Regions from separate parts of the Moorella sp. E306M genome, predicted to be linked through region 2. Evidence: riboswitches for the same ligand, from Rfam matches in the RefSeq annotation. Region 2 holds a riboswitch; the other holds the start of a gene.
What was found. Region 2 has a riboswitch for S-adenosylmethionine ahead of FLZ89_RS09280 (trans-sulfuration enzyme family protein). Riboswitches for the same ligand answer to the same signal wherever they lie in the genome.
Positions count from the first base shown of each region.

Region 1: another riboswitch for S-adenosylmethionine. It lies ahead of FLZ89_RS12860 (homocysteine synthase); the one in region 2 lies ahead of FLZ89_RS09280 (trans-sulfuration enzyme family protein).

Region 1 is NZ_BJKO01000001.1:2,493,045-2,500,198, reverse strand. It holds gene thrC (threonine synthase) at 1-86, opposite strand, end outside; gene FLZ89_RS12870 (homoserine dehydrogenase) at 83-1,381, opposite strand; gene metX (homoserine O-acetyltransferase MetX) at 1,455-2,564, opposite strand; gene FLZ89_RS12860 (homocysteine synthase) at 2,566-3,855, opposite strand; SAM riboswitch class I at 3,940-4,055, opposite strand; gene FLZ89_RS12855 (FadR/GntR family transcriptional regulator) at 4,134-4,877, opposite strand; gene spoIVA (stage IV sporulation protein A) at 5,095-6,573, opposite strand; gene FLZ89_RS12845 (NAD(P)H-dependent glycerol-3-phosphate dehydrogenase) at 6,852-7,154, opposite strand, start outside.
Region 2 is NZ_BJKO01000001.1:1,777,920-1,785,073, reverse strand. It holds gene FLZ89_RS09305 (4Fe-4S binding protein) at 1-641, opposite strand, end outside; gene FLZ89_RS09300 (HesA/MoeB/ThiF family protein) at 648-1,457, opposite strand; gene FLZ89_RS09295 (MetQ/NlpA family ABC transporter substrate-binding protein) at 1,690-2,508, opposite strand; gene FLZ89_RS09290 (methionine ABC transporter ATP-binding protein) at 2,693-3,718, shown strand; gene FLZ89_RS09285 (methionine ABC transporter permease) at 3,715-4,377, shown strand; SAM riboswitch class I at 4,488-4,596, shown strand; gene FLZ89_RS09280 (trans-sulfuration enzyme family protein) at 4,657-5,793, shown strand; gene FLZ89_RS09275 (trans-sulfuration enzyme family protein) at 5,895-7,034, shown strand; gene cysK (cysteine synthase A) at 7,123-7,154, shown strand, end outside.

The DNA of each region.
Region 1 (7,154 bases), 720 kb from region 2:
TTCCCCTCCTGTAAAGTAATCAAGGGAGTTGCCTCCGTCACCGGCAGGAACTCCCGGTAAGCGCGAATAACCCCCGGCCAGCTCAACTACTTTCTCCTCCTTCTACCCGCAAAACGCAGGCTATTTCTTTAACAACTGGCAGACCGGCTAAGACACCAAGAGCATCCTTCAGGTTTTGCTCCCGGACACGGTGGGTAATGAGTACTAGCTCGGCCAGTTCCCCCAACATCCGCTCCTGGATGACCGAGGCCAGACTGACTTCTCGGTCACCAAACACGCCGGCGATACTGGCCAGGACCCCCGGCCGGTCGACAACAACCAGTCGTAAGTAATACTTTGTATTGATTGCTCCTATAGGTTTCAGGGGTTTGTCATAAAAGCAGGTACAGGATATGCGGCCCCGGGTTTTGTACTGGAGGTTGCGGGCTGCTTCTATAATATCGCCCACCACAGCGCTGGCCGTAGGCATGGAACCGGCCCCCCGGCCGTAAAACATAGTTTCCCCTACGGCATCGCCTTCCACGAAAATGGCATTAAAAACATCGCTCACTGCCGCCAGGGGATGGTTTATAGGTACCAGGGCCGGGTGGACCCGTACTTCGATTCCCTCTTCGTCTTCGCGGGCAATTCCTAAGAGCTTAATGGCATAACCCAGGTCGGCGGCGTAACTGATGTCCTGGGCAGTCAGGTGGCTGATGCCTTCCCGGTAAACATCCGGGTAAGTAATGCGGGTACCAAAGGCAATGGAAGCCAGAATGGCCATTTTGCGGGCGGCATCGTCACCTTCAATATCGGCTGCCGGATCGGCCTCGGCATAACCCAGGGCTTGGGCTTCCCGAAGGACTTCTTCAAAATCACGGCCTTCCCGGCTCATCTTGGTGAGGATATAATTGGTGGTCCCGTTGACGATGCCCATGACCTGGCGGATACGGTTGCCGGCCAGGCATTCCTTCAAGGGGCGAATAATGGGAATGCCACCACCTACACTGGCTTCAAAAAGAAGATCAACGCCGCTGGCCGCAGCGGCATCAAAAAGCTCCTTGCCGTGAAGGGCGAGGAGATCCTTGTTGGCCGTAACCACGCTTTTGCCCCGGCTGATTGCCTTGAGGAGGTATTCCCGCGCCGCGCCGGTGCCGCCCATCACTTCAACTATAATATGGATATCCGGGTCGGCCAGGATCGTTTCCGGTTCGGTAGTAAGCAAGTCGGGACTGACTTCTACCTGGCGAGGTCGATGCCTGTCCCGTACCAGGATGCGGCTGATTTTCAAAGGCCGGCCCAGCTTCTGGGCGATGGCAGCCCCGTTCTGCCGCAGGAGCTGGACCACGCCGCTGCCCACGGTACCCAGGCCCAGGAGGCCGATATTTATTGGTCCTGACACACCTTCACTCTCCTTGTACCTTTCAATTTTACCTTATCCCTCAATGTTGGGCAATACTTTTTATCCAATCGAGTCAGAGCTTAACCTGGCGGAGGTAAGGTTTAATAATAGCCTCCAGCTGTTTAAATTCAATAAGAAAGGCGTCATGACCATAGGGAGAATTGAGTTCCATGTACTGGGCGCGACCGCCGCCGGCATTAATTAGACTGACAATCTCTTTCACCTGGTAGGGAGGGAAAAGAAAATCGCTGGATATGCCTATCCCCAGACATGGAGGTAAATTATGCCATACTTCAGTATAATTTCCCCGGCCCCGGCTGACATCATGGAGATCAATAGCTTTGGTCAAGTAGAGATAAGCATTGGCGTCAAAGCGCTGGACCAGCTTTCTCCCCTGGTAAGCCAGGTAGCTTTCCACTTCAAACTGGCCCTCAAGCTGGTAGTATTTTCCCGGGTCCACCACGGTCCGGCCGAATTTCATGGTCCAGGAAGGGTCGCTCTTATAAGTAATGGTCCCTATCCGCCGGGCCAGGGCCAGTCCCCGCTGGGGTCCCGGGGTGCCATAATAGTCGCCACCCTTCCAGTCAGGATCGGCGTAAATAGCTTCTCGCTGGACATTGTTGAAAGCTATCTGCATAGGTGTCGTCCGGCCGCAGGTGGCAATGGGGATAATGGCTGTTACCATTTCCGGGTAAAGGAAACCCCATTCCAGGACCTGCATACCGCCCATGGAACCGCCGATGGCCGCTACCAGGTGTTTCACGCCCAGGTAATCCAGCAGTATTTTCTGGGCCCGAACCATGTCACGAATAGTAATTATTGGAAAATCTAGACCATAGGGCCTGCCGCTGGCCGGGTTTATGCTGGCTGGTCCTGTAGTCCCATAACAGCTGCCCAGGACGTTGGCACAGATCACGAAATAACGCCCGGTATCCAGAGCCCTGCCCGGTCCCACCAGGGGGTCCCACCAGCCGGGCAGCCGGTCGTCCGGGGAATGGCGGCCGGCAATATGGGCGCTGCCGGTAAGGGCATGGAGAACCAGGACGGCGTTATCCCCGGCAGCATTCAGCTCGCCATAGGTTTCATAGGCTATGGTAAGGGGGCCCAAACGGGCCCCGCTTTCCAGCTGCAGGCTTCCCGGCCAGTTATAAAACCGGGTGGTAACAATACCTACATCGCCCATACTATAACCTGCTCCTGCTCAGGGCCTGATCCAGGTCGGCAATGAGGTCGTCGACATCTTCCAGGCCAATGGAGAGGCGGACCAGATCCTCAGTTACGCCTGATGCCAGCTGCTCCTCGGGCGTTAATTGCTGGTGGGTAGTGCTGGCCGGGTGGATGACCAGGGACTTGGCGTCACCGACATTGGCCAGGAGAGAGAACAGCTCCAGGCTGTTGATAAATTTTTTCCCTGCTTCCCTGCCACCTTTAATCCCAAAGGTTAAAATCGCCCCGGCTCCCCGGGGGAGGTACTTTTGCACCCGTTCATAGGAGGGGTGGTTGGGCAAGCCGGGGTAACTTACCCAGGCGACGGCCGGGTGTTCTGCCAGCCAGCGGGCAATCTGCAAGGCATTCTGGACGTGCCGCTCCATACGTAAGGGCAGGGTTTCCAGGCCCTGGAGAAAAAGGAAAGCATTGAAGGGGCTTAAAGCCGGTCCCATGTCGCGCAGGAGCTGGGCCCGCGCCTTGACGATATAGGCCGCCGGCCCGAAAGCCTTCAGATAACTGAGACCGTGATAACTGGGGTCCGGATCCACCAGGCCGGGAAATTTACCGTTGTCCCAGTTGAATTTACCGGCATCGACAATGACACCGCCTATGGAGGTGCCGTGGCCGCCGATAAACTTGGTGGCTGAATGAACCACGATATCGGCACCGAAGGCAATGGGCTGGCATAAATACGGCGTGGCAAAGGTATTGTCAACTATCAGGGGTATGCCAGCCGCGTGGGCGATGGCCGCCAGGGCTTCCAGGTCCGGTACGTCCAGTTTGGGGTTGCCTATAATCTCTACATAAATGGCACGGGTGTTGTCGTTAATGGCCCTCCGGTAATCTTCCGGATCGGTACTGTCGACGAAGCGGACCTTGATGCCGAATTTTGGCAGGGTGTAATTAAAGAGGGTGAAGGTGCCGCCGTAAAGGCTGGTGGAAGCCACGATTTCCTGCCCGGCGGTGGCAATATTGGCAATGGCCAGGGTGATAGCCGCCTGGCCGGAAGCCGTAGCCAGAGCCCCCACACCACCTTCCAAGGCGGCCATTCTTTTTTCGAAAACATCGGTAGTGGGGTTCGTGATCCGGGTGTAAATGTTGCCGGGTTCGCTTAAGGCAAAGAGGGTCGCCGCATGGTCGGCATCCCGGAAAACGTAGGAAGTGGTCTGGTAAATGGGTACGGCTCGCGCTCCCGTAGCCGGGTCTGGTTCCTGGCCGGCGTGGACCGCCAGGGTGGCAAAACGGTACTGCTGCTGCTGGGACATAGATATTCCCCTCTCTTTTTAATTAGCCGGCTGCGGGGGAATAAAAAAGCCTCTCCGATAAGAAGAGGCATAATTTTCTTACCCCCCTTATCTCTCAGGGCATATGCCCTGCAGGAATTGGCACCTGTCGCCCCCGAAAAACCGGGACAGCGGGTTGCCGGGTTTCATCGGGCCAGTCCCTCCACCACTCTTGATAAGAGTTTTTAGTTCCTGTATTAAGTTAAGCCAGCTTGATATACACTATAAACCCTGTTTTAGCTGATGTCAAGGATTTTTATTTATCCCTCGCGCCAGGCGGCGGCTACCTGCTCCTCGACGTCTTCCAAGTGCCGCAACATGGCAGCCGCAGCCCCTTCGCCATCACGGTTAAGCAAAGCCTTTACTATCTCATAGTGTTCATCGACCGAGCGTTCACCGCGCCCGGGAATGGCCAGGCTGCGGGAGCGGCTGTCAGCCAGGAGATCGAGCATGCTGTGCATCAAGCGCACCAGGACGGTATTGCCGGTGGCCTGGGCCAACCGGTAATGGAAATTGCTGTCATGCCCGGCGAGGAGGGAAAGGCGGCCGCTGCGCAGGCGGCCCAAATGTTCCCTGGTGGTGGTCACCATGCCGGCCAGTTCCTGGATATCAGCCTGGCTGGCCCTTTCCGCCACCCAGCGGGCCGCTTGGGGCTCCAACACTTTACGCACTTCAAATAAATGCAAAACGGTATCCCTGTTCACCGGCAGGTGGCTGGCAAAGCGCTTTAAGTATTCATCGGGATCCTGCTCGCTGATAAACGCCCCCTGGCCGTGACGGATGCTTACCAGGCCCTCGGCAGCCAGCATTTTTAAGGCTTCCCGGACGGAAGTACGGCTCACACCCAGCATTTCCGCCAGTTCCCGCTCGGCCGGCAGGCGATCGCCGGGTTTCATCCGCCCCTCAAAAATGCTTTTTTTGATTTCATCTACCACCCGGTGGTAGACGCTTTTGGGATTGCGGTTAATGGGCTGGAAAGGCCTTTCAATCGAACTATCGCGCAAGGTTTATCGCTCCTACCCGTGGGACAAGTGGTCTTACCTCTCTATTCATTGTACCATAACCAGGTGAAGCAGTAAATAACCACCTTACCCGGCTCCTTATATCTGGATAGTTAATCCCGATCCCGCCACTTATCATTGACAATGAGCAGTTACCGGGCCAGGACCGTAACGGCGGAAAAAATCCGGGGCGTTGCCCCGGTTACCGTTAGCTACCTGGCTAAATTATAATGCAGATTAGCCCGCCGCCACCGTCGTTGACAATGCGTTCTACTGTTTCCTGGAGCTTCACCTGGGCACTTTCCGGCATACGGTAGAGTTTACTCTGGATACCTTCTCGCACCAGTTCGCTCAAGGATTTGCCGAAAACATTGGTCTGCCAGATCTTCTGGGGATTATCTTCAAACTCCTCCATGATGTATTTCACCAGGTCCTCACACTGCTTTTCAGTACCTATCAGTGGCGTTACCTCGGTAGTGATATCGGCGCGGATGAAGTGGTAAGATGGGGCTGTGGCTTTGAGCCTTACGCCGGAGCGACCACCTTGCTTGATAAGTTCCGGTTCGGCCAGTTCCATTTCTTCCTCGGTAGGCGTAACGACACCGTAACCGGTGTTGCGTACTTCCTGGATACCATAGGCGATTTTATCCCATTCTTTCTTGATGCCGGCCAGTTCCTGTATCCAGCGCAAGATATCCTGGTCACCATTGATGTCCAGGCCACTGACTTCCCGCAGGATTTGGTAGAAAAGCCCTTCCCTGGTCGCCAGGTCAATGTGGGCGGTACCGGTTCCCAGGTCCATATCCTTTAATGCTACCCGGGAAACATATTCATTTTCATTAAGCCTCTCAATAGCGCCATTGATATCTCGCAAACGCCGGACCTCCCCTACTGAATCCCGAACGGCATTTTCCAGTTGCTGTCTTAACCAGTGTTCGCCTGCCAGTTCATCCACCCAGCGGGGCAGGTTGACGTTGACCTCGGCCACCGGAAACTCATAGAGGGCCTCTTCCATGATATGCAGGATGTCTTCTTCGTTTAAATGCAGACAGTCCACCGGTAAGACCGGTACATCATAAGCGGACTCCAGTTCCCCCGCCAGGGTAATTGTGTCTTCCGCCAGGGGATGGACGGAATTGAGCAGGACGACGAAGGGCTTACCTAAATCCTTGAGTTCCCAGATGACCCGTTCCTCGGCATCGACGTAATCTTCTCGGGGAATCTCGGTAATACTGCCATCGGTGGTGACAACGATGCCAAGGGTGGCGTGGTCGTTGATTACCTTGCGCGTTCCTGTTTCCGCTGCTTCCTGGAAGGGTACCGGCTCTTCAAACCAGGGCGTCTGGACCATTCTGGGGCCCCCGCCCTCCTCATAACCCAGGGCGCCAGGAACAGTATAACCAACGCAATCTACCACCCGCACGCGCATCTTTAACCCTTCACGGATGGTAATCTCCACCGCTTCATTGGGAATAAATTTGGGTTCGGTGGTCATAATCATGCGCCCGGCGCCGCTCTGGGGCAATTCATCCCTGGCCCGGTCCCGTTCATTGGGATTTTTGATGTTAGGCAACACCAGCTTTTCCATGAATTGAGTAATAAAAGTCGACTTGCCACTGCGTACCGGCCCCATGACGCCGAGATAAATATCACCACCGGTACGTTCGGCTATATCCCGGAAAATATCCCGCTTTTCCACCCCGTATTCTCCCTCCCCAGGCCATTTAGTTTACCGTCCAGTCCTGCTGGCATGTTTTAACAATACATCTATATGACTTGACGGTCAGAATATGACCCAAAAATCATTTTTGGGGTCAACCTTTTACAAGTATATGCACCTGGGGACAAGAGAAGAACCTGCGGTGAATAGAAGATGGAGGTGAGAATTGGGAGGTAAGAGGTTTTAGGTTTGTCTGCCATGACAATTACTGCTTTACTATTACCTTCACTTTGGTTGTGCTCTGGCAAAATAAAGGTCTACCAGAGACCTGTTTCGACTTCGTGGGTACGTGGTCGCTCCATCAGGGCGGCCACACAGTCCCGCGCAGGTTTGCCCGCATAAAGAACCTGGTAAATCTCTTCGGTAATAGGCATCCGGATCTGGTACTGACGGGCTAGCTCCCGGGCTGCCGCCGTAGTCCGCACACCTTCGACTACCATGCCCATCCCGGACAGGACTTCGGCCAGGGCCTTGCCCTCTCCCAGCTGCATCCCGGCGCGACGGTTACGGCTATACATGCTGGTACAGGTGACAATCAAATCGCCAATACCACTTAAACC
Region 2 (7,154 bases):
GTAGCCGCCATTACCCAGGCATTGTTCGGGCAGGATGCTATACAGGCACCATCGCCGTTGCATCTTTTCTTATCTATGCTTACCCGATCATTAATTATTTTAATGGCACCACCCGGACAGATGGACTGGCACAATCCGCAAAGGCTGCAGCGCTCGGCCGCCAATTCCGGGTAAACAACACCCCGTAAACCGATATCATTTTCCATGGGTTTGGTACAGGCGTTATAACACCCGGCTACAGCAATTTTTAGTTTTACCGGGACATCGCGGCCAAAAAAGGCCCGGTCCAGTTTGCCGGCAATAGCCCGGGTATCAACTACCCCGTTGGAACAAATTTCCTTGCCCGGGCAAGCGACAATCGATCGTACCCGCGGGCCGCAGGCCCCCGGAAGCAGGTGCAAGGCCTTGATCTCGGCAATCAGCTCCTGGTATTTCTCCAGCCTGACCCCGGGTATCTCCACCCCCTGGCGGGTGGTCAAATGGACCTCCCCCCGGCCATATTTAGCCGCAATCCTGGCGATATTCTCCAGATCCCTTGAGGTTAAATACCCGCCAATGGTCCGCAGGCGCATCAGGAAAAGATCGCGGCCTTGCTGCTTGATAAAGCCGCCTTTTTTGAGTTCATGAAAATCCAGGTTCATGGTGTTTCACCTTTCGCATTTTGTGGCACAGACAAAGGTATACTCTTCCAGTTCACGAATGCGCGGGCTGTCGCCGCAGACAGGGCAATTACTATTGCGTTCGGCCTTAACTTCCCGGAAGCGCATCTCCAGGGCATTGTAAATCAGGAGCCGGCCGGTCAGGGTATCCCCAACCCCAAGTAAAATCTTGATTACCTCCGTGGCCTGGATTGCCCCGATAAGTCCCGGTACTGTACCGATAACCCCTGCTTCCTGGCAACTAGGTACGGCTCCCGGCGGGGGCGGGTCGGGAAAAATACAGCGGTAACACGGCCCCTGTCCGGGTTTGATGGTCATGACTAGCCCGTCCCATTGCAGCACCCCGCCCTCGACCATGGTCTTGCCGGTCATGACACAGGCATCGTTTAGTAAATAACGGGTGGGAAAGTTGTCGACGCCGTCAACAATCACGTCATAGTCACGGATGATGTCTAGAATATTATCTTTACCCAAACGTAAATGGTAAGTATTAATTGTCAGGTTAGGATTTAAGGCCAGCAAGGTCTTGCGGGCCGATTCTACTTTAGGCCGCCCCAGGCGTTCAGTACTGTGAAGGATCTGGCGCTGTAAATTCGATATGTCTACTACGTCACTGTCAACTATACCGATTGTACCTACACCGGCAGCCGCCAGATAGTAAGCTGCCGGGGAACCCAACCCGCCGGCTCCAACGATCAATACTTTGCCTCTTTTAAGCCTTTCCTGACCCCGGCCGCCGACGTTGCGCAAAATAATCTGCCGGCTGTAACGTTCTATTTCTTCGTTGGTTAAGACCATTATTAGCCCCCCCAATCTACACTTAATTTATCGGTTTTCTTTAGATTATATCAGGGAGCATCAGGGTGGTCAAGACGATTTTTATGTTTACATAAATGTTTCCCTGACGGGGAGAGAGCCCCAGTTCCGGAAGGATAAAGAGGCCCCTTTGCCTTTACAGGAAAGGGGCCTTTCTTTTTTGCCGATTTGCTGTAATTCAAATTACCCGCCTCCGGCCTTCCCGTAGGGTGCCTTAAAAAGCCGGGATAACTGCTCCCTGATATTGTTCTTCTAAAAACTTCTTGACTTCGGGCGTATTTAGCGCTTCTGCCAGTTTCTTTAAAGCTGGATTGTCTTTATCCTCGGGACGTACCACCAGGACGTTGGCAAAAGGAGAGCTTTTATCCTCGAGAACGAGGGCATCCTTGACTGGATTCAAGTTAGCCTCCAGGGCATAGTTGCCGTTTATGACCGCGGCGTCGACGTCTGTTAAGGCCCGCGGCAGCATGGCGGCGTCCAACTCCTTGATAGTCAGCCCGGCGGGTTTCTCGACAATGTCATTTTTGGTTGCCAAAATGCCCGCGCCTTCCTTTAACTTAATCACCCCGGCCTTGGCCAGTAACATCAGAGCCCGGCCGCCGTTGGTGGCGTCATTGGGAATGGCAATAGTTCTGGCGTTTGTCAATTCGCCGGCACCCTTAATTTTTTGGGAATAAATCCCCATGGGTTCGATGTGTACTTTGGCAATATAAACTAGTTTATTCCCTGTTTTCTGGTTGTAATCCTCAAGGTATGGTATATGCTGGAAAAAATTGGCGTCGATTTGCTTATCCGCCAGGGCCGGGTTGAGCTGGGCATAATCATTAAAAACTTTAATGTTCAGGGTGATTCCCTCTTGGGCCAACACCGGTTTAATCCTTTCCAGGATTTCGGCATGGGGACGAGCGGTAGCACCGACAGTAATTTCTTTTTTGGCCGCTTCCCCCGGGGATGCTTTCTGTTGCTGGCCGCATCCTGTTAAAACTGCCCCCAGTGTTAATAAAACGAGAGCCAGAACAACAATCTTTTTCAAAGTCTATCAACCCCCTTTGAAATAGCTTATTAAGATAATAGGTTTACTTGATTTTTTTGTCAAGGGATTCGGAGGGAAAATTTTTTCCCGAATTCAATCTTATTGACATTATACCAACCCCTTTGTTACCATCGACAAGAAAGATACGAGTGTTTTATTAATTACCCCCTTCAGGTGTTATATTATGGTTAAAATCGAAAACCTTAGTAAAACTTTTACAACCAAAGATGGCAAACTGATACAGGCCCTGGAAAATATCAACCTGGATATTGCCGAAGGGGAAATCTTTGGCATCATCGGGCGTAGCGGGGCCGGAAAAAGTACCCTGGTCCGCTGTATCAACATGCTGGAAAAGCCAACCTCCGGCCGGGTAATTATTGACGGGCAGGATCTTACTACCTATTCTGAAAGGCAGCTCCGCCGGGCGCGCCAGCAGATAGGCATGATTTTCCAACAATTCAACCTGTTCTCAGCCCGCAACGTCGCCGGTAATGTGGCCTTTCCCCTGGAAATTGCCGGCCAGCCGCGCCGGGTTATCCAGGAGAAAGTCAAACGCTCCCTGGAACTGGTGGGGTTGAGCGATAAGGCCGGGCATTATCCTGCGGAACTGTCGGGCGGTCAAAAGCAGCGGGTAGGAATTGCCCGGGCTTTAGCAAGCGAACCCCGGTTGCTTTTGTGCGACGAACCGACATCAGCCCTGGATCCCCAGACGACTGCCTCCATCCTGAGTTTGCTCCGGGATATCAATAAAAACCTGGGGCTAACAATTATTATAATCACCCATGAAATGCAGGTAATTAAGGAAATATGCGACCGGGTGGCCGTCCTTAACCAGGGCCGTATTGTCGAAGCCGGTTCCGTACTGGATATCTTTACTGCTCCTCGTCATCCTGTTACCAGGGAGTTAATTAAGAGTATCCTCGATACCTCCGTCCCGGAACAGGTGCTGGCAGGGTACAAACCTACCGGAACGAGCCTGCTGGTACGGCTTTCTTTCATTGGTCACTCTGCCGGTGAACCCATCATCTCCCGCATGATTCAAGAGTACAACGTTCAGGCCAACATCCTTTACGGTAAGATTGACCATATTAAAGATACCCCCTTTGGTACCCTGACCCTGGAATTATCAGGTCAGCCTGAGGCCCTGCAGAGGGCCCTCGCTTTCCTCCAGAGCAAACAATTAAGTATTGAGGTGTTAGAAAGACCATGAGTAACTGGCTCGACCAAATAATTCCCATGGTAACCATGGGAACTCTGGAAACCCTTTATATGGTGTTTGTATCGGTATTTATAGCTTATCTCTTTGGCCTCCCCCTGGGCGTTATCTTGCTTATCACCAGTGAAAAGCATATCAAACCCAGTCCCTTAATCAACAGTATCCTGGGCACGGTAATCAATATCGGCCGTTCTTTCCCTTTTATCATTTTATTAATCGCCATAATACCCTTTACCCGGCTGGTCGTTGGTACCTTTATCGGTACAACGGCATCTATCGTCCCCCTGTCTGTCGGCGCTATACCCTTTGTCGCCCGCCTGGTGGAAACTTCCCTGCGGGAAATACCCTGGGGAGTCATTGAGGCGGCCCAATCTATGGGAGCGTCTCCATGGCAAATTATCGTCCGGGTGATGCTTCCGGAAGCCACACCCTCCCTGGTATCCGGTTTTGTTTTAACTACCATTACCTTGATTGGCTATTCCGCCATGGCCGGTGTAGTCGGCGGCGGCGGCCTGGGTACCCTTGCTTATCAGTACGGCTTTCAGCGCTACCAAAATGACGTTATGGTTATTACCGTCGTTTTATTGATCATTATGGTCCAGATCATTCAGGTTGTAGGTGACCGGATTGTCGCCCGTTTAAGCCGGCGTTAACCCCGAAATCGGAAAAAGTTTCTCTAAGCTCCCCTTGACGCTTGAGATATAGAGGATATAATAAATATAACTAAACCGATTGAAAAACTTAAAAAATAAATATGCGGAAACTCTTATCAAGAGCTGGCGGAGGGACTGGCCCAATGAAGCCCGGCAACCGGCCTGTTAGAACCCAGGTACGGTGCCAATTCCTGCAGGATTTCTCCTGGCAGATGAGAGTTGAAAAAAGCTCTTCTTCTGCGAAGGGCTTTTATTTTGTCATGAGGGGAGTTGGATAAAATGCGTCTGGCTACAGAGCTGGTCCAGCTGGGAGTGGGGTATGATAGTAAAACAGGAGCTATCAGTACGCCTATCTACCAGTCTGCTACCTTCCGTCACCCGGCCCTGGGTCAAAGTACCGGTTTTGACTACAGCCGGACGGGCAACCCTACCCGCCAGGTCCTGGAAGAAGGCATAGCCGGGCTGGAGGGAGGCTGCCGCGCCCTGGCCTTTGCCTCCGGCATGGCCGCCATTACCGCCGTTCTCTGCCTTTTCCGGCCCGGCGACCACCTGCTAGTCTCTGAAGATCTGTACGGCGGTACTTACCGGCTGCTCAACCAGGTAGCGGTTCCCTGGGGGCTGGAATTTTCCCTTGTAGACACCACTGATCTGGCTGCCCTGGCTGCTTCTATTAAAAACAATACGAAGGGCATCTTCCTGGAGACCCCTACCAATCCCTTAATGAAAATCACCGACATTGCCGCCGTTGTCGCCCTGGCCCGCCAGCGGGGCCTGCTGACTATTGTGGATAATACTTTTATGACCCCTTACCTGCAGCGACCCCTGGAACTGGGAGCGGACCTGGTGGTCCACAGCGCCACCAAATATTTAGGCGGCCACAATGATGTAGTTATGGGGATAGCGATAACCGCCCGGGAGGACCTCGGCGAAAAGCTGGCCTTTATCCAAAATACCATCGGTGCGATTCCCGGTCCCCAGGATTGCTGGCTGGTAATCCGGGGCTTGAAAACCCTGGCCGTACGCCTGGAGCGGGCTCAGGCCAGCACTTTAGAGCTGGCCCGGTGGCTGTCCGAACACCCCCTGGTGACCAGGGTTTATTATCCGGGTCTACCCGATCATCCCGGTCACGAAATCTGTAAGAAACAGGCCAGCGGGTTTGGGGCCATGCTTTCCTTTGAGGTCAAGCATGCCGAACTGGTCGAGCAGATTTTACACCGCTTAAAAATTATTTCCTTTGCGGAAAGCCTGGGCGGGGTAGAAAGCCTGATCACTTTTCCGGAGCGCCAGACCCATGCCGAAATCCCTAGTGAGATGCGTCTTAAACTGGGCATCAATGATCGTTTATTACGTTTGTCAGTGGGACTGGAAGATTTAAACGATCTCAAGGCCGACCTGGAGCAGGCCCTTGCCTGTTAATCCGCCGGCCAGGACGAAAAGGAAATCCTTTTTACCCTGGGCGGCGGTTGGCAATCAACGCCAGGTAAGCAAGGACTTTAAAGAAGAGGGGTAAACAAAGTATGCAGAGGGGAACGCGACTGGTCCATCACCGCTTATCTATGGATTCTGCCACCGGGGGGGTGAGTATCCCCATCCACCAGAGCGTGGTATTTGCCCAGGAGAGTCTTGAGCAACCGGGCGAATACGAATACACCCGTTCCGGCAATCCTACCCGGCGGGCCCTGGAAGAAGCCATCGCCGATCTCGAAGGAGGTAATTACGGCTTTGCTTTTGCTTCCGGCATGGCGGCCATCACGGCAGCCTTAAGCCTCTTTTCCGCCGGCGACCACCTCCTTGTCTCCCAGGATATCTACGGCGGCACCTACCGTGCCCTGACACGGGTCTTCAAACGCTTTGGCCTGGAAATTACTTTTGTCGATACTACGGACCTGGAGAAGGCAGCTGCCCAGATCCGCCCTTCTACCAAAGGGCTTTACCTCGAAACCCCTTCCAATCCGCTGATGAAAATTACCGATCTGGCCCGGGCCGCCGCCCTGGCCAGGGAGCACGGGCTCATAACCATAGCTGACAACACCTTTATGACGCCTTACCTGCAGCGACCCCTGGAACTGGGAATTGACGTGGTGGTCCACAGCGCTACCAAATACCTGGGCGGGCACAGCGACTGCCTGGCCGGCCTAACAGTCACCAGGGATGCTGGTCTTGCCCGGGAACTGGCTTTGCTCCAGAACACCCTGGGAGCAGTGCTGGCACCCCACGAATGCTGGCTAATCCTGCGCGGTATTAAGACCTTAAAAGTACGCCTGGCCCAGCAGGAGCAAACCGCCACGGCCCTGGCAACATGGCTGGCCGGGCACCCGCAAGTAAAGGCCGTTTATTATCCTGGCCTGGAAGGCCATCCTGGCCGGGAGGTTCATTTCCGGCAGGCCCTTGGCGCCGGAGGTGTATTCTCCTTCCGCCTGTCAACTTCAGAGCTGGCCCGCCAGGTAATCAATAAGGTGCGCCTGCCGATCATCGGCTCCAGCCTGGGCGCAGTAGAGAGCATCATTTCTCTGCCTGCTACCATGTCCCATGGTAGCCTCCCGGAAGAATTTAAAAAGCGCCTGGGGATTACCCCTGACCTGGTACGCCTGTCGGTAGGCCTGGAGGATGCCGCGGATCTTCAGGCCGACCTGGAGCAGGCGTTAAAATCCCCTTGATCTAAAGTATATTAAAATGATAAAATTACTATGACATTAATTCCGTGTATTTTGATTGGAAAAATACTTATCTAAGGAGAGGATTTTCATGGAGCGCATTTACCAGAACATAATCGACCT